Regions from separate parts of the Paenarthrobacter sp. AB444 genome, predicted to be linked through region 1. Evidence: riboswitches for the same ligand, from Rfam matches in the RefSeq annotation. Region 1 holds a riboswitch; each other region holds the start of a gene.
The links. Region 1 has a riboswitch for glycine ahead of gcvP (aminomethyl-transferring glycine dehydrogenase). Riboswitches for the same ligand answer to the same signal wherever they lie in the genome.

Region 2: another riboswitch for glycine. It lies ahead of gcvP (aminomethyl-transferring glycine dehydrogenase); the one in region 1 lies ahead of gcvP (aminomethyl-transferring glycine dehydrogenase).
Region 3: another riboswitch for glycine. It lies ahead of cycA (D-serine/D-alanine/glycine transporter); the one in region 1 lies ahead of gcvP (aminomethyl-transferring glycine dehydrogenase).

Annotation. Positions count from the first base shown of each region.
Region 1 is NZ_JAQZBY010000015.1:67,051-73,424, forward strand. Features, by position in the region: gene PQ627_RS17050 (cyclodeaminase/cyclohydrolase family protein) at 1-600, shown strand, start outside; gene PQ627_RS17055 (MFS transporter) at 604-2,154, opposite strand; gene PQ627_RS17060 (TetR/AcrR family transcriptional regulator) at 2,227-2,766, shown strand; glycine riboswitch at 2,861-2,958, shown strand; gene gcvP (aminomethyl-transferring glycine dehydrogenase) at 3,128-5,974, shown strand; gene gcvT (glycine cleavage system aminomethyltransferase GcvT) at 5,984-6,374, shown strand, end outside.
Region 2 is NZ_JAQZBY010000002.1:13,438-19,811, reverse strand. Features, by position in the region: gene PQ627_RS03410 (MFS transporter) at 1-745, opposite strand, end outside; gene PQ627_RS03405 (PucR family transcriptional regulator) at 895-2,388, shown strand; glycine riboswitch at 2,474-2,573, shown strand; gene gcvP (aminomethyl-transferring glycine dehydrogenase) at 2,723-5,566, shown strand; gene gcvT (glycine cleavage system aminomethyltransferase GcvT) at 5,578-6,374, shown strand, end outside.
Region 3 is NZ_JAQZBY010000017.1:16,803-23,176, forward strand. Features, by position in the region: gene PQ627_RS17985 (FAD/NAD(P)-binding protein) at 1-1,043, shown strand, start outside; glycine riboswitch at 1,117-1,215, shown strand; gene cycA (D-serine/D-alanine/glycine transporter) at 1,361-2,821, shown strand; gene PQ627_RS17995 (ExeM/NucH family extracellular endonuclease) at 2,887-6,374, opposite strand, start outside.

The DNA of each region.
Region 1 (6,374 bases):
CTGGCGGAGTCGAAGGGTTCGCCCGGGGGTGGTGCCGGTACGGGTGTCATGCTCTCGATCGCGGCCGCTTTGACGTCCATGGTTGCCGGGTATACGGAGCCTGAAGACCACCAGCGCGACGAACTTTCCGGCATTCATGCCCGCGCCCACGAGCTGCGGAAAACTGCCCTGCAGCTCGCGGACGACGACTCCTCTGCCTCCAATGCTTTTGGGGCTGCGTTCCGACTGGACCCCGGCCCGGAACGGGAAGAGGCGATTCATCAGGCGTCGGTTGAGGCGGCCAAGGCTTCGGCCGTCCTGGGGGAGCGGGCCATCGACGCCATCGAAGACCTTGGCTGGCTCGCTTCCCATGGAAACCCGGCCCTCATCGCCGATGTCGTGGTTGGCTTCGGTGCGCTGCGGGCGGCGATAACGGGTGCGCGGACCAACGTGAGCTTCGACCTCGCGTCCCTGACCTCCGCAGGGACTCCGCTTGAGGAGGTCAGGGAGCAGCATCCGGACCTGTGGACGACGGTCAGCCTGCTCAGCGACGCGCTGGAGCGGATCGACCAACTGGCTGCCGGCGTCGACAAAAAGGCCGCACCTACCGAAGCGGTGTAGTCCCTATTTCGCCTTGGGCACCTTGCGGAGTACGACGGCGGCCATCACTGCCGCTCCGGCCATCAGTACCAGCCCAATCGCCGCAGTGATGTGGACGCCGGAGTCGAATGCTGTCCGGGCGGCTGTGGTCAATGCCTCGGAGAGCTCGGCGGGAAGGCCGGAGGCTGCGTCGACGGCACCGGCCAGTGTTTCCCCGGACTTCCTTGCGGCTTCTGCGGAGACACCGTCGGGAACGACGAGGTTGTGCTGGTAGGACGCTGTGAGGATGGAGCCGAGCACGGCAGTCCCCAACAGCGATCCCAATTCGTAGCCGGTCTCGGAGATGGCCGAGGCCGCTCCGGACTTGTCCGCCGGAACCGATGACAGGATCAGATCATTGGAGATGGTCTCCGCCGCGCCGACCCCGATAGCGAGCACAGTCAGGGCGGACAGGAGGAACACCGGTCCGCTGCCATGGTTGCCTGTGACGGCCACCAGGTACCCGATGGCGCTGAGCGTCAGTCCGCCGGCCACGACGAAGCCGGGCCGCACGCGCTTGACCAACGGCACCACCAGCAGCCCGGCGATCACGGTGGCGAGGAGGGCGGGGATCATCGCGATGCCGGCTTCCATGGGGGACTGCCCTTCGACCAGCTGCAGGTGCTGGGCAAAGAAGTAGATGAAGCCCGTCATGGAGAACAGGGATAGTACGTTGGCCACGATGGCCGTGCTGAACACCTTGTTCTTGAACAGGGCCACATCCAGCATGGGGCTGTCGATGCTCTGTTGGCGACGAACGAACACAATGCCCATCACCAGTCCGAAGCCCATGAAAGCAGCGGCCGGGGCCCCGAAGCCGTGGACCGCGAATTCCTTGATGCCGTAAACGAACGGCGCCATGGTGACCACGGACAGGACGATGCTGGGTACGTCGACGCGGCCTGGGTTGGCGTCCTTGGATTCAGGAATCAGTACCCGGCCAAATGCCAGCAAAGGCAGGAGCAGGAATGCTGCCACCAGGAAGACGGCGCCCCACCAGAAGTGTTCCACAAGCCAACCGCCGAAGATGGGGCCCAGGGCGGCGCCGCCGGAGAAGCCGGCAGCCCACACAGCGATCGCGAGCCTGCGCCGGTTGGGATCGGTAAAGATGTTCCGGATCAAGGACAACGTTGAGGGCATCAGCATGGCGCCAAAGACACCAAGTGCGGCGCGTCCGGCAATCAGCCACTCAGCGGATGGCGCGAATGCTGTAGCAGCCGAAACCGCAGCGAAGCCCGTGCTGCCGATCAGGAGCAACCGGCGTCGTCCGATCCTGTCGCCCAAGTTGCCCATGGATACCAGAAGTGCCGCCAACACCAGCGGATACGCGTCAACGATCCACAGGAGCTGGATGCCGCCGACATCCAAGGATCGGGCGATTTCGGGCAGGGCAAAGGTGAGCGCGGTGTTGTCGACGGCCACCAGCAGCACAGGGAACATCAGCAGTGCCAGGGCCGTCCAATCGCGCCACGGTGCAGCCTGCCCCTTGACGGGGTTGACGGAACGGGGTGCGTGGGTTGAGGACGGCGAGAACATGCCCTAACTATACCGTCCAGACGGTACAGTTACAAATGCAAGGACTGCACAGCTTTAGGGAATGATGTACACATGCCACGAAAACCAGTTGCCCGGGACGCCGTCCTGGATGCCTTCGAAGCCCTCCTCATAGAGGTAGGGGAGCGGGCAGCCACTCTTGACGCCGTCGCCAAGCGGGCAGGCGTCTCCAAAGGTGGCCTGCTGTACCACTTCCCCAACAAGGAAGCCCTGATCAGCGCTCTGCTCGAACGCCTGGATGAACTGGCGGAAGAGGACATTGTGCGGATGAAGGCAGCGCCGGACGGAGCCGCCTCGTACTTCATCCGGACCTCGCTGTGGGGCGGCACGCCCATGGACAGGGCTTTCGTTGCCGCCACCAGGCTCGCCGAAGTGGCCCACGAGGAAACGCGGCGGCGGTTTGCCGGCATCCAGCAGCAATGGCTGGATGTCCTGGCCGAGGACGTGGGGCCGGAGGTCGCCAAAGCCGTCAGCTACATGGGTGACGGGCTGTATTTCAACGCCATGTTCGAAGGCGGACAGGAGGGCGGGAATGCGGGCCGGGAGGCCGACGTCGAAATCCTGTTGGGCGTGCTGGACCGTCTGCGGAAGTGACGCTTCTTCCATTTGCCGCAGCGACCTGCACATAGGACAATTAACTCTTGTGGTGTGTCCTGTGTGGGCGCCCATGCACAATTGAACAAGCCTTTGATCTGCGGCGGGAGAGTCCTGCAAGCACGTGATGCAGGCGCCGTAGGAGCAAACCCTCCCCAGGAATCTCTCAGGCCCACGCACCGCCGCGGCGAGGCAACTCTGGAAAGCAGCAGGCGACCGTCCCAGGTTGTTGTGCTCACCGACGGTGCAAGCGATTCGTTGTTCGGACAAGTCGCGGAAACTCTCAGGTCCAATACAGAGCGGGGAGGAACCCGAGCCGCTGTGGCGTACCCAAACGCCACCCAAGTATTGGAGTTCCTTCGTGACGGTTAGTTCTGCCTCCACCCCCTTCGTCGATCGGCATATCGGCGCCCGCCGCCAGGCCGACATTGAGACCATGCTCAAGACCGTCGGTTACGACTCCGTGGATGCCCTCGTGGACACCGCGGTTCCCAACGACATCCGCCAGGACATTGCCCTGACCCTGCAGGACGCCCTGTCAGAGGTCGAGGTCCTGGCAGAACTGCGCAAGCTGGCCGCCAAGAACAAGACCGCCGTGCAGATGATCGGCCAGGGCTACTACGACACCATCACGCCCCCGGTGATCCGCCGTAACATCCTCGAATCCCCGGCCTGGTACACCGCCTACACGCCGTACCAGCCCGAGATTTCCCAGGGCCGCCTCGAAGCGCTCCTGAACTTCCAGACCATGGTCCAGGACCTCGTTGGCTTGCCCATCGCCAATGCCTCCCTGCTGGACGAAGCAACGGCAGTCGCTGAAGCCGTTCTCATGATGCGCAGGGCCAACAAGAACAAGGCTGCCCAGGATGGCAAGACCGTCCTCGACGCCGACTGCCTGCCCCAGACCATCGCCATCGTGAAGGGCCGCGCCGAGGCACTCGGCTTCGAGGTTGAGGTCGCGGACCTTTCCCTCGGCCTGCCGGAAGGTGCCATCAACGGCGTCGTCCTCCAGCAGCCCGGCGTTTCCGGTCGTGTTTTCGACCACTCAGCCGTCATTGCCGAGGCGAAAGAGCGCGGCGCGCTGGTCACCGTCGCTGCGGACCTGCTGTCCTTGACCCTCATCACCCCTCCGGGCGAGCAGGGCGCCGACATCGCCGTCGGTTCTGCCCAGCGCCTGGGTGTTCCGCTGTTCTTCGGTGGCCCGCACGCCGCCTACATGGCAGTCCAGAAGGGCCTCGAGCGTTCCATGCCGGGCCGCCTGGTGGGCGTTTCGAAGGACGACGCCGGTGTCCCCGCCTACCGCTTGGCGCTGCAGACCCGTGAGCAGCACATCCGCCGCGAGAAGGCCACGTCCAACATTTGTACGGCTCAGGCCCTGCTGGCCATCGTTGCCTCGATGTACGCCGTCTATCACGGCCCGGAGGGCCTGAAGGCGATCGCTGAGACCGCCCACAACCACGCCCGCACCCTGGCCGCCTCCCTGAAGGCTGCCGGCGTCGAGGTCCTGCATGGCTCCTTCTTCGACACCGTCACGGTTCGCATTCCCGGCCGCGCCGCAGAGATCGTGGCAGCGGCCGAGGCCCGCGGGATCAACCTGCGCGGCATCGACGCGGACACCGTTGGTATTTCCGTGGACGAAACCACGACAACTGACGTTGTCGGCCGTGTCCTCGACGTGTTCGGCGCTTCCGTGGTTGAGGCCGTGGAGGGCTTCGCCCTTGTCGGTTCGGTTGAGCGCACCAGTGAGTTCATGCAGCACCCGGTGTTCAACACCCACCGCTCCGAAACCCAGCTCCTGCGCTACATCCGCAAGCTCTCGGACCGCGACCTTGCGCTTGACCGCACCATGATTCCCCTGGGTTCGTGCACCATGAAGCTCAACGCGACGGCCGAGATGGAAGCCATCTCCTGGCCAGAGTTCGCCTCGATCCACCCGTTCGCTCCGGATTCCCAGACGGCTGGCTGGCGTGAACTCATCGCTGACCTGGAATCCCAACTGACCGAGATCACCGGCTACGACCAGGTCTCCATCCAGCCGAACGCCGGTTCCCAGGGTGAGCTCGCGGGCCTGCTGGCCATCCGCGGCTACCACCTCTCCAACGGCGATGACCAGCGCAACGTCTGCCTCATCCCGGCCTCCGCCCATGGCACCAACGCCGCCTCGGCAGTGCTGGCCGGCATGAAGGTCGTGGTCGTGGCCACCGCTCCCGATGGCACGATCGACCACGTCGACCTGAAGGCCAAGATCGAAGCCAACCGCGACGCCCTCTCGGCGATCATGATCACCTACCCGTCCACGCACGGTGTCTACGACGCCGATGTCCGCGAAGTCTGCGACGCCATCCACGAAGCCGGTGGCCAGGTGTACATCGACGGTGCCAACCTCAACGCGCTCGTTGGCCTTGCCCAGCCCGGCAAGTTCGGCGGCGACGTGTCCCACCTGAACCTGCACAAGACCTTCTGCATCCCGCACGGCGGCGGCGGACCCGGTGTTGGTCCCGTTGCAGCCAAGGCACACCTGGCGCCGTTCATGCCCGGTGACGCAGCGTCCTGGACCGAAGGCAATGACGTTCCGATTTCGGCGTCCCGCTTCGGTTCGGCCGGTGTCCTCCCGATCTCCTGGGCCTACGTGAAGCTCATGGGAGGCCAGGGGCTCACGGAAGCCACCAAGTCCGCGTTGCTGGCTGCGAACTACATCGCATCCCGCCTCAACGACCACTTCCCGGTCCTCTACACGGGCGAAGGCGGACTCGTGGCCCACGAATGCATCCTGGACCTCCGTGAGCTGACCGCGAAGACCGGCGTTACCGCTGAGGATGTTGCCAAGCGACTGATCGACTTCGGCTTCCACGCTCCGACCCTGGCGTTCCCGGTTGCCGGCACCCTCATGGTGGAGCCCACGGAGTCCGAGGACCTCGTGGAGATCGACCGCTTCATCGAGGCCATGATCACCATCCGCAAGGAGATCGACCAGGTTGCTGCCGGCGACTTCTCCGTGCAGGACTCCCCGCTTCGCCGCGCGCCCCACACGGCAGCCGCCGTCGTGAGCTCCGACTGGGACCGCGCGTACCCGCGTGAGCAGGCCGCCTTCCCGGTCCACCACCTCAAGCAGGACAAATACTTCCCGCCCGTCGGCCGCATCGACGGCGCAGCCGGAGACCGCAACCTGGTCTGCTCCTGCCCGCCGATCGAAGACTTCGAGAACTAAGGACTGGTCATGACAGGGAAATACACCGCCCTCTACGAAGAGCACAAGAAGCTTGGCGCGTCGTTCACCGATTTTGGTGGCTGGCAGATGCCGCTGAAGTACACCTCCGAGCTAGCCGAACACCACGCCGTCCGGAAGTCCGCAGGCCTCTTCGACCTCTCCCACATGGGCGAAGTCTGGGTCACCGGCCCGCAGGCCGCCGGGTTCCTCGACTACGCCTTGGTGGGCAAGATTTCCGCCATGGCCGAAGGCAAGGCCAAGTATTCGTTGATCTGCCAGGAAGACGGCGGCATCATCGATGACCTGATCGTCTACCGCCGGGGTGCGGAGAAGTTCCTGGTGGTGCCGAACGCCGGCAACGCGGCAGTTGTTGCTGCGGAACTCCTGGTGCGTGCAGCCG
Region 2 (6,374 bases), on a different contig from region 1:
ACTGACCTCGGAAAATATCCAGGAAGCTGCCTTGCTTCAAGGGTCCCTCGCTGTCGGAAGAGATGTCAGCCAGTCCATACTGAGGGCCGTAAACCTTCTTGAGGACGGCATCGGCCTCATCGCGGCGCCCTCGTGATAGCAACCACCGTGGAGACTCAGGCGTGCCGAGCCGGCAGAGCAGCGTGATGATGGCGAAGACAGCCGGGCTGGCAACCATGAAGCGCCAGGCCTCCGGTCCCGCATCGCGCAACAAGTAGCCGACGGCGTAAGCCGCCGCGGCACCTATGGCCCACACCACGAACGTGGCACCGAGCAGGCGTCCGCGATGTTTTTTGGGAAGGAACTCGGCCAGGAGCGAGGTAGCGATGGGGTAGTCGGCGCCGATGGCCATGCCCAGGAAGAGCCTGCACAAGACCACTTGCCACATGTCGGTGGCAAAGCCGTTCAGGACGGAAAACACCGCAAGCGCGATGAGGTCCGCGATGTACATCTTGTGGCGGCCGATCCTGTCGGTCAGCCAACCAAAGATGGCACCGCCGAAAAAGATGCCCACCAGGCTTGCCGCACCCACCAGGCCAATTTCAGCGGGGGTCATCTCCAGTCCGGGGGCCATGGTGATGAGTGCGATGCCAATGATGGACAGCGCGTAGCCGTCGATGAACGGACCGCCGGACGCGAAGAACGTCAATTTCTTGTGGAACCGGGTTAGTGGGGCGTCATCAATGAGGTTGCTGGTTGCGCTCATTGCCAACCCTCTCTCGTGAATGCTCGTCTTTGAGCGGTGAAGTAAGTAGTTCCAGTTTTGGTGATACAGGTCACCGGGTATATTCATTCATTGTTTACATCTGACGAAGTCACGTAGACAAATGTCTAAGATCAAGACAGGACGCAGAAATGGCCATCACCGTCGCCGAACTCGTGGCTGAACCGCAACTCGGACTGACGCTCCTCGCCGGATCTGCGGGCACTGGCAACCGCATTACCTGGGCCCACACCTCTGACCTGCCGCGTTTGTGGGAGTGGGTCACCGGCGGGGAACTTATGATGACCAACGGCCTCTCCATTCCAGCGGATTCGGACGGACAGGTGGAGCTTGCTGAGGCCCTGGTGGACGCCGGTGCCAGTGCGTTGGCGATCGGCGAGAAAATGCACGCGCCTCCGCTGACAGTTGAGTTCCTGGCTGCTTGTGAGCGGCTGGCCCTGCCCCTCATCAACATCCCCTACCCGCTCCCGTTCATCGCGATCGCCAGGTCCGTGGCCGAGTCGTCGCTGCTCGAAGAATCCCGCCGTCTCCGCCAGACAGCCCGCGTCTACGACCTCCTGCGCACCGCCGGCGCGTCCGAGGATCACTGGCAAAGCCTGGTCCTTCGGCTCGCTACCGAACTGGATTCGGAGCTGTTCGTGGTGGACCGCCGCTGCCTGCATCCGTGGCACCCGGAGGGCCATCCCCTGCCGGCGTTCCTTGTGGAGGAATGGTCGCCGCAACCGGGCCGCGTGACCGTGGCGGGCAAGAACTTCCAGTGGCACAAGATTCGCGGCCGGCACGTGCTCACCATGGACATTCCCACCCACGCGAATGCGCTCCTCGTAGTGCTGCCCGGCAGCGAACCGCACCCTGACGCCGTCGTACTTTTGCACGCCGCAACCGTGCTGGGACTGCAGCTGGCGCGCATCGTCCTCTCGCTCGAAGGGCGGCACCGGCTGGCCGGCGAGTTCCTGCTGCAGGCCCTCGATGGGCGGCTCGGCACGGGAGAGATCGAGCGGCGGTTGACGGCTTTCGAGGTGCCTCCCCAGGAGTTCGTGGTCGCCTCGATGTCGGCGGACGACGGCGGCAGGCTGGCCAACGTGCACGTCGAGCTCTGGCGGCATGGCGTTCCGGCGGCCTCCTTGCGGCGGAACGACCGGCTTCATGTTGTGGTCGCTGCGGACGTCGCGGATGATCTCCTGGTCCACTGCGCCGGGTCTGAAAGCGTCATCGGCGTCAGCTCAGCGGCCTCCGTCGCGGGACTCCAACAGGCCCTTCAAGAATCGTTGTGGGCGCTGGGTTCGGCGCGTGCCAACAAGCTGGGACTGGCCCGCTACGCCGAGGGTCCCAGCTGGCTCGGGCTGACCGGCTTCGAAGAAGGCACCGCTTTGGTGCAGCGGCTCCTGGGCCCGGTTTTTGAGTACGAGCAGCGCCAGGACGGGGACCTGATGGTCACGTTGAGGACCTATTTGGACTCACAGCGGAGCTGGCAAAAGACAGCGTCCGCGCTGTTCACGCACCGGCAAACCATCATCTACAGGATCCGGAAAATTGGCGAACTGACGGGGCTGGACATGGGTGAAACGTCCACCTTGGCGCAGCTCTGGCTGGCCTTGCAGATCCACGAGGCGATGCATGGTTGAGCCGTGTTGGAAACAACCGCCTTGCACTTTTTCGCAGCCACCCGCTATGGTGTGAAGCGTGTCACTGACGTGACGCACACGCTTTTGATCTGCGGCGGGAGAGTCCTGCCGGGTACATCCAGTCAGGCGCCGTAGGAGCAAATCCTCCCCAGGAATCTCTCAGGCCCATGTACCGCCGCGGCGAGGCAACTCTGGAAAGCAGTCCGGGCAACCGGGCTCACCGACGGTGCAAGTGGGCAACCAAGCCCACGGAATCTCTCAGGTCCAATACAGAGCGGGGAGGAACCCCTATTCATCGTGGCGTCCCCTGGGCGCCTGAATCCTGGAGTTCCTCTTGACTGTTCAATCCTCCCCAACCGCTTTCGCGGACCGGCATATCGGCGCCCGTCGCCAGGCCGACATTGACACCATGCTCAAGGCGATCGGCTACGACTCGGTCGATGGCCTGGTGGACGTTGCCGTCCCCGATTCCATCCGCCAGTCCTCGCCCCTGACCTTGCAAAAGGCGTTGAGCGAGACCCAGGTCCTGGCCGAGCTCCGCAAGCTCGCCGCCAAGAACAAGACTGCCGTGCAAATGATCGGCCAGGGCTACTACGACACCGTCACGCCTCCGGTGATCCGCCGCAACATCCTCGAATCCCCGGCCTGGTACACGGCCTACACCCCGTACCAGCCCGAGATTTCCCAGGGCCGCCTCGAAGCCCTGCTGAACTTCCAGACCATGGTGCAGGACCTCACGGGGCTCCCGATCGCCAACGCTTCGCTGCTGGATGAAGCCACCGCCGTCGCCGAGGCCGTGTTGCTGATGCGCCGGGCGAACAAAGCTGTGAAGGACGGCAAGACCGTCCTGGACGCTGACCTCCTCCCGCAGACCATCGCCATCGTGAAGGGCCGCGCCGAGGCACTCGGTTTCGAGGTTTTGGTTGCGGATCTCTCCGCTGGATTGCCCGACGGCGACATCAACGGCGTCGTTCTGCAGCAGCCTGGCGTTTCGGGCCGGGTCTTCAACCACGCTCCCGTGATCGCTGCGGCGAAGGAACGCGGTGCACTGGTCACCGTCGCGGCCGATCTGCTGGCGCTCACCCTCATCACGCCCCCGGGCGAACAAGGTGCGGACATCGCCGTCGGGACCGCGCAGCGCTTCGGTGTGCCGCTGTTCTTCGGCGGCCCGCATGCCGCTTACATGGCCGTCCGGAACGGCATGGAGCGCACGCTTCCCGGCCGCATCGTTGGCGTGTCCAAGGACAACGCCGGCGTTCCCGCCTACCGCTTGGCGCTGCAGACCCGTGAGCAGCACATCCGCCGCGAGAAGGCCACGTCCAACATCTGCACGGCTCAGGCCCTGCTCGCGATCGTCGCCTCGATGTACGCCGTGTACCACGGCCCGGATGGGCTGAAGGCGATCGCCGAAACCGTCCACGGCCACGCCCGTGTGCTGGCTACCGCAGTGCAGAAGGCAGGCCGCGAACTCGTTGCCGACTCCTTCTTCGACACCCTCACCGTCCGCGTTCCGGGCAAGGCCTCGAAGGTGATCGGTGCCGCCGAGGCACGCGGCATCAACCTCCGCTACATCGATGAGGACACCGTCGGCGTCTCCGTCGATGAAACCACGACGCCGGAGGTCCTCTCCGCGGTCGCCGTCGCCTTCGGTGCCGGTCCGGTAGGGGACGCCGCCGGGTTCGAACTGCCCGCCGACGTGGTCCGTGCCTCGGACTTCCTGCAGCACCCGGTGTTCAACACGCACCGTTCCGAGGCGCAGCTGTTGCGCTATATCCGCAAGCTGTCCGACCGGGACCTCGCGCTGGACCGCACCATGATCCCGCTGGGTTCGTGCACCATGAAGCTGAACGCCACGGCTGAAATGGAGGCGATCTCCTGGCCGGAGTTCGCATCGATCCACCCGTTCGCGCCGGATCACCAGACTGAGGGTTGGCGTGAGCTGATCTCCGGTTTGGAAGCCGATCTGACCGAGATCACGGGCTACGACCAGGTCTCCATCCAGCCCAACGCCGGTTCGCAGGGTGAGCTCGCGGGCCTCCTCGCGATCCGCGGCTACCACCTGTCGCGCGGCGATGAGCAGCGCAACGTCTGCCTGATCCCCGCTTCGGCCCACGGCACCAACGCTGCCTCGGCTGTGCTGGCCGGCATGAAGGTGGTCGTAGTGGCTACGGCTGCCGATGGCACGATTGACCACGCTGACCTGGCGGCAAAGATCGAGGCCAACCGCGACGTGCTTTCGGCCATCATGATCACCTACCCCTCCACGCACGGTGTGTACGACGCCGACGTCGTCGAGGTGTGCGACGCGGTTCACGAGGCCGGTGGCCAGGTGTACGTGGATGGTGCGAACCTCAACGCGCTGGTCGGCTTGGCCCAGCCGGGCAAGTTCGGCGGCGATGTCTCGCACTTGAACCTGCACAAGACCTTCTGCATCCCGCACGGCGGCGGCGGACCCGGTGTTGGTCCTGTTGCAGCCAAGGCACACCTGGCTCCGTTCATGCCGGGCGATGCGAACAACGCTTCCTCCTCGGAGGGTGGCGTCGCCATCTCCGCATCCCGTTTCGGTTCCGCCGGCGTGCTCCCGATTTCCTGGGCCTACGTGAAGCTCATGGGCGGTGAAGGGCTGACCGAGGCCACCAAGTCGGCGCTGCTTGCTGCAAACTACGTTGCTTCACGCCTGGATGAGCACTTCCCGGTCCTCTACACGGGCGAAGGTGGACTCGTGGCGCACGAGTGCATCCTTGACCTCCGTGAGCTGACCGCGCGTACGGGTGTCACGGCCGAGGATGTTGCCAAGCGTTTGATCGACTTCGGCTTCCACGCCCCGACGCTGGCCTTCCCGGTTGCCGGCACCCTGATGGTGGAGCCGACGGAGTCCGAGGACCTCACCGAGATCGACCGCTTCATCGAGGCCATGATCACCATCCGGGCCGAAATTGAGCAGGTTGCTGCCGGTGACTTCTCCGTGGAGAACTCCCCGCTCCGCAACGCGCCCCACACGGCGTCCGCCGTCGTGAGTTCCGCCTGGGAGCGCGACTACCCGCGCGAGCAGGCTGCCTTCCCGGTGCCGAGCCTCAAGCAGGACAAATACTTCCCGCCGGTCGGCCGGATTGACGGTGCTGCGGGCGACCGCAACCTTGTCTGCTCCTGCCCTCCGATCGAAGACTTTGAGAACTAAAGGACCCTGTGATGTCTGAGAACTACACCGCTCTCTACGAGCAACACAAAAAGGCCGGCGCGTCCTTCACGGACTTCGGCGGCTGGCAGATGCCCCTCAAGTACGAGTCCGAGTTGGCTGAGCACCACGCGGTACGCCAGGCTGCCGGCTTGTTCGACCTCTCCCACATGGGCGAAGTCTGGGTAACCGGTCCGGAAGCAGCCGCGTTCCTGGACTATGCCCTGGTGGGCAAGCTGTCCGCGATTGCCGACGGCAAGGCCAAGTACTCGCTGATCTGCAACGCCGACGGCGGCATCATCGACGACCTGATCACGTACCGTCGTGGCCCGGAGAAGTTCCTCGTGGTGCCGAACGCGGGCAACGCCAAGGTGGTTGCGGCCGCCCTGTCCGAGCGTGCGGCCGGGTTCGACGTTGTTGTCGAGGATGCGTCCGCTGAGACCTCCCTCATTGCAGTACAGGGCCCTCTTGCTGAAGCGATCCTCTTGCGCCTGGTTCCGGCCGAGCAGCACTCACTGGTCACGGAACTGAAGTACTACGCGGCCGTTGAGGTGACCATCAGCGGACAGGACCTGCTGCTGGCCCGCACCGGCTACACGGGCGAAGACGGATTCGAAATCTACGTCCCGAACGCGGACGCGCCTTCGCTCTGGGAAGCATTCCTTGAAGCCGGCGAAGGCCACGGGCTTATCCCGGCCGGCCTGGCTGCCCGCGACTCGCTTCGCCTCGAGGCCGGCATGCCTCTCTACGGCAACGAGCTTTCCCGCCACGTCAATGCCTACGCAGCCGGACTCGGCCCGGTTGTGGCGTT
Region 3 (6,374 bases), on a different contig from region 1:
CCATGCGGTACTTGACAGAAGACGCGGTTGACCGGTTCCGGGCAGCAGGCATCCAGCCCGGTTTCGACCACGATCTCTGGCCGTTGCTGCACAGGGATGCGTTGTGGGCCTATTACTCAACGCTGGCCAGGTCCCAGCCCGCCGCGATCAAGGATCCGGCACAGTTTTTGGCCGACCTGCAGGACGCGCTGCAACCGCATGCCCACACCACGACGCACTGGGAACACGATCTGGAGGTCCTGGTTGAAAAGCACGTGGTTGCTTCGCGCCGTTTGAATCTTCGTGGGCTCGCGGCGCCGTTGGCGGGACGGACGTTCGCATCACGGCGTGACCTGGATGCCGCGATCACCGCCTACCTGGACGACGACGCCCGGCGCTCGGCTTTGGGTGAAGCCGACCCCGTGAAGATGGCCATTGGGGCACTGCACACCGGCCGGGCGATCCTCAAGACCGTTGTGGCGGACGGCGGCATCACGGACGAGTCCTGGTTGGCCGGTCTGCGCGGCTGGTTCGAATCGTTTGTCGAAGGACTGGCCAGCGGGCCGCCCGCGCTCCGCTCGGAGCAGCTCGCCGCCTTGGCGCGTGCCGGCGTCGTAAGTTTTGTCGGACCGGACCCCAAGTTCAGTGTCGATCGCAGCGCAAAGGTGTTCCGGGCGGCTTCGCCGTGGGTTCACGACGGGCCGGTGGAGGCGGAGACCCTCATTGAGGCGATGTCGCCGGCGAACAGGGTTGGCATCAATATCTCCCCGCTGCTGGAGCAGCTCATGGCTGATGGCTTGGTGCGGACCAAGATCATGATGAGCGTTGAGGGCACCCCCATGCAGACCACCGGCCTTGACGTTGAACCGCACCCCTACCGCCCCATCGCGGCCAACGGATCTGTTACGGAAAACATGTACGTGCTCGGGCTGCAGTTGTCTGCGTCGCAGTGGGGCAATGCCATCGCCGCGGAGGCCCGTCCCCGCACCGGCCCCGCCTATGCCAGCGGGCAACGAACCCTGCGTGACGCCGATGAGATCGCCCGCAGCATTCTGGGACTCTAGAGCCCCGGGTTGCGCCGCCAGCCAGCCTTCGCTACTGTGTGAGCTGCATCACCCGTAAGGGTGTGCGCGCTTTTGATCTGCGGCGGGAGAGCCCTGCCGGTACATTTCGTCAGGCGCCGTAGGAGCAAACCCTCCCCAGGAATCTCTCAGGCCCATGTACCGCCGCGGCGAGGCAACTCTGGAAAGCAGTCCGGCCACCGGACTCACCGAAGGTGCAAGCAGGCCCATGCCTGCGGAAACTCTCAGGTCTACCTACAGAGCGGGGAGGAACCCGAATCAATGCGGCACCACAGTGCCGCCTGAACGACGGAGTTCCTTTGACGATTCATCCCACCACCGGCAACGATTCACCGCATCTCGAACGCCAACTCAGCAATCGCCACATCCAGCTCATCGCCATCGGCGGTGCCATTGGAACCGGCCTCTTCATGGGCTCGGGCAAGACCATTTCCGCAGCTGGCCCCTCCGTAATTTTCGTGTACATGATCATCGGCTTCATGCTGTTCTTCGTCATGCGCGCCATGGGCGAACTGCTCCTGAGCAACCTGAATTACAAGTCCTTCAGCGATTTCGCCGCCGACCTCCTCGGTCCCTGGGCCGGCTTCTTCACCGGGTGGACCTACTGGTTCTGCTGGGTCATCACGGGCATCGCCGATGTCATTGCGATTGCCGGGTACTCGGAGGAGTTGTGGCCAGGGCTGCCCTTGTGGATTCCGGGTCTTATCACCATCGGCATCCTGCTGCTCCTGAACCTGGCAACCGTGAAGGCCTTCGGCGAGACCGAATTCTGGTTCGCGCTCATTAAGATCGTGGCCATCGCCGCCCTCATTATCGTTGGCCTGTTCATGATCCTCAGCGGCTTCCAGTCAGACGCCGGACCGGCCAGCTTCAGCAACCTGTGGAACCACGGCGGTTTCTTCCCGAACGAGTTCATGGGCTTCGTTGCCGGCTTCCAGATCGCCGTCTTCGCGTTCGTGGGCATCGAGCTGGTGGGCACCACCGCGGCCGAGGCCAAGGACCCGGAGAAGAACCTGCCCAAGGCAATCAACTCCATCCCCATCCGTGTGCTCCTTTTCTACGTAGGTGCGCTCATCATCCTCATGTCCGTCACCCCGTGGACCCAGTTCGCCGCGGGCCACAGCCCCTTCATTGCCATGTTCTCCCTGGCAGGCCTCGGCGCCGCCGCCACGATCGTGAACCTGGTGGTCCTGAGCTCGGCGATGTCCTCGGCCAACTCCGGCATCTACTCCACCTCCCGCATGGTGTACGGCCTGGCCCAGGAAGGCGACGCGCCCGCTGTCTTCAGCGCCCTGTCCGGACGCAAAGTACCCCGCAACGCCCTGTTCCTTTCCTGCGTCCTGTTGCTGTCCGGCGTCGTGCTCATGTACGCCGGGCAGGACGTCGGCAAGGCATTCGACATGGTCACCACCGTTTCGGCTGTCTGTTTCGTGTTCGTGTGGTCGATCATCCTGGCCAGCTACCTGGCCTTCAGGAAGCGCCGTCCCCAGCTGCACGATTCCTCGGCTTTCAAGATGCCGGGTGGGGTGGTGATGGTGTGGGTGGTGTTCGCCTTCTTCGCATTCATTCTCTGGGCGCTGACCACCCAGCCGGACACGCTCATGGCGCTGCTGGTCACTCCGGTGTGGTTCCTCGCCCTTGGCGTGGCCTGGGCGGTCCTTCGCAAACGGCCCACCCACCTGGCCCGTTACGAGCACTTCAAGGCTGAGCTGCAGAAGGACGCTGAGCGGGTGAACGAACCCGAATCCGTCCGCAGCTGACACACAAGCAAAGAGCCAGGCTCCTCGATGGTGGGGAGCCTGGCTCTTTGGTTTTCAGGGGAGGTTTAGCCCCTCAGGCACTTCTGGTACTCCAGCCATGCGTAGGCATAACGGAGCCAGCCCACGATGTCGTACCACTTGGACGGCTTGGTTGGCTCGGTGCACTGCGGTGGCTGGGGCCCGCTTGCAGCCACCTTGACCAGCGCCTTGACCGTCGTTCCACTTTCGACGGCGGTCAGCACCACGGTGCCGGTTCCTGCGGCGGCCGCTGCGGGAACCTTGAGGTTCACCGTGGCGGAGCCGGCTGCAACGGGCACGTCGCCGAGTACCAGGGAGGCGCCCTTGGCGTCGGTAAAGACTGCCTTCAGCGTCTTGTTGGCCGGGCTGCCGATCGATGTCAGGTCCAGTTTGGACACTGCCAGGGTGATCGGATCGCCAGCTTTGACCTCGGCGGCTGTGGTGTTGGCGACAGCGACGGAGCGGCGGGCAAAGTCAGGCGACACCGGGTTGTGTCCCTGCAGGTACTTGATCCAGGCATCCCTGTCCACCAGGCCGGTGTCCTTCGTGTTGCTGCCTTCCTTGAAGACCCGGAAGTTGTCACCGCCGGTTGCAAGGAAGCTGAAGGTGCCGATCCTGTACTGCTTGGCTGGGTCAATGACCGCACCATCGACCCAGATCCCGGTGACGCGGTCGCCTGCGGGGCGGGCGGCGTCGTAGGTGTAGTTGACGTTCTTGGACAGGCCCAGCTGCTGGTACGGGCGGCTGGGCACCGTTCCGTCCGGGTTGGTCTGCCACTGCTGCTCCAAGAGAGTCTTGAACTGCGTACCTGTCAGCGACGTGGTCCACAGATTGTTCACGAACGGCAGTACGGCGTTGGCTTCTGCGTAGGTGATGGTGCCGTCCGGCGCGTAATAGAGCTCGTTGCGCAGGCCGCCAGGATTCACGACGCCGATCTCCGCCGCGCCCAGTTCCGGCGCCTTGAGCGTATCCACCAGGGAGTCCGCCACCAGGTTGCCCAGCGTCGATTCGCTCGCGCGATCATCACGCTTGGGGGCTCCGCCTGCCGGGTCCGGAGTGAAGGCGGTGGTGATATCGGCTGTTACCGCACCGACCGGCTGGTTTCCGATTTCTGCGGCATTGGCCAGGGCCTTATCCACGATCGTTTTGACTGTGGCAACGCGCGGGTAGGCGGCTACCAGGCTTGCGGCAGTGTCTGTGGTGCGGTCCACGACCGCTGCCTTGTAGGCCGTCACGGACTTGGAGGCAGTATCCACCGTGAGCGTCACACTGCCTACGTTCTCGCCGTAGTTGCCGGTCTGCACGATGGGTCGGGTTTTGCCTGTGGGCTGGCCGTTGGAGTCCAGGATGGGTGCATCCCAGGCGTATTCCTTGTGGGTGTGGCCGGTGAAGATCGCAGCGACGTCCGGGGTGGTTTCGTTGACCAACTTGGCGAACGGGCCACCTGCCGCCACTTCCTGTTCCAGCGTTGCGCCCTCGGGTGTTCCGGATGCCGCGCCGTCGTGGTTCTCCACGATGATCAGGTCAGCTGCGTTGTCGGCCTTGATCTTGGCGGCAACGCGGTTGATGGCTTCCACGGGGTCCCCGAATTCCAGGTCGGCGATGCCAGCCGGGGTTACCAGGGTTGGCACCTCCTGGGTGACTGTGCCGATGACGGCGACCCGCATGCCGTTCATGTCCAGGACTTTGTACTCCGGCAGGACCGGGGTGGTGGTGCCCTTCTGGTAAACGTTGGCGCCCAGGTAGGCGAACTTCGCGTTGGCACCTCCTGCAATGACGCGGTCGCGCAGGTCCTGCCAGCCGCCGTCGAACTCGTGATTGCCTACTGCCGACGCCTGCAGTTCCAGGGCATTCAGGACGTCGATGGTGGGCTGGTCCTTCGCTACCGAAGACGCGAAGAGGGAAGCGCCGATGTTGTCGCCGGCCGAGATGAACGCCGTGGCGCCCGGGGCGGCCGCCGCACGGAGCTTCTCCACAGTGCCCGCGAAGAGCACCGTGTTGTTGTCGATGCGGCCGTGGAAATCGTTGATGCCCAGGAACTGCAGGTCGACTGTGGCCGGTGCGTCCGGGGCGAGGTTCAGGCCGACCACCACGGGATCGTGGTCGCTGGCCCGGAATTCGTCCGCAGCGTAGTAGTTGGTCACGTTGTTGTTGAACCGGCTGTACTCCAGTGCCACGGACTCCACGGAGTTGATGTTCCAGATGTCGGTTCCGGTGACTTTTTGAGCCGCCGCGGGGGAGGCCAGGATGTGGTCCAGGGAACCGACCATTCCACCGAACAGGTAGGAGTGCTTGCCGGTGCCAACCTCAAGGTCGGTATAGCCGGCGCCGGTCAGGACGTTGATGGGATCTTCCTTGCCGTAGGCGTTGAAGTCGCCGATCAGGAACACCTTGTCGGTTCCCTTGGAGGCCTGCAGATCCTGCGAGAAGGCCAGCAGGGACTGGGCCTGCTTGGTCCGGGCAATATTGGAGGCGCCTTGGCCCTTGTCGGTATCGTCCGGGGTGGCTGCTGAGCCCTTGGACTTGAAGTGGTTCACGATCGCGATGAACTTCTTGTCATCGGCTCCACCAACTGGCTTGAACACCTGCGCCAGCGGCTTGCGTGCACTCGCGAATGCCACGGTGTCGTTGTGGATGATGGATTCGCCCACCGGTTCCGCCGTTGCCTTCTTGAAGATGAATGCCGTGCGGATCATGTCCTCGTCGGTCAACGGGGGAGCGTTCGCAGGAGTGCGGACGTAGTCCCAGACGCCCGGGGTCTTGACGTTGAGGGCGTCCACCAGCTTGGACAGTGCGTCATCACGGTTCTTGCCGAACTGTGCCGAGTTCTCGATCTCTTCGAGGGACACGACGTCGGCGCCGGACTTGGTGATGGCCGCTACGATCTTGGCCTGCTGGCGTTCGAAATTCTCCGCGTTGGCGGCACCGCGGGCGTTGCAGCCTTCCTTGACGGTGATCGGGTTGCCGTCCCGGTCGCTGTAGAAGACGCAACCGCTCAGCTGGTCGCCGGTGGTGGGGAAGTAGTTGAGCACGTTGAAGGAGGCCAGCTTGAGGCTTCCCCCAACGTCTGCCGGGCCCTCGGGCCGCGACGCGGTAAAGGTCGCAGGCTGGACGGAGTCGGCGTTGGCCGGGGTGAGTGCGGTCAGGGGTTGGAATTTCCAGGAGTTGTTGCCGTAGCCCAGGATCACGTCGGTCTTGAACGTGGCGGGTGAACCCACACGGACAGGATCGGAGGTTGTAAGGTACGGGAGCTGCTGGGCCTTGGTGGTGGCGTCCTTGAGGAAGTTCGTGGAGGCACCGTCGTCGAGCTTGATGGCCCGGAGCGCATTGTCAGCCACCACCGCCGCGTACTCCGGCGAACCGTAGCTGGCCACCGCCGTCGGCTGTACCAAAGGCGAGGTGCCTGCAGCGAGGCCGATTTCGCCATACTGGTTCAGCGAATAGTTGTCCGTGACGGTGAAGTTGCCCTGCGGCGCAATCAGCATGCCTTCCAGGCTCTCGCGGGCCGCTTCATTGGCCGGGAGCGCGAACGGCG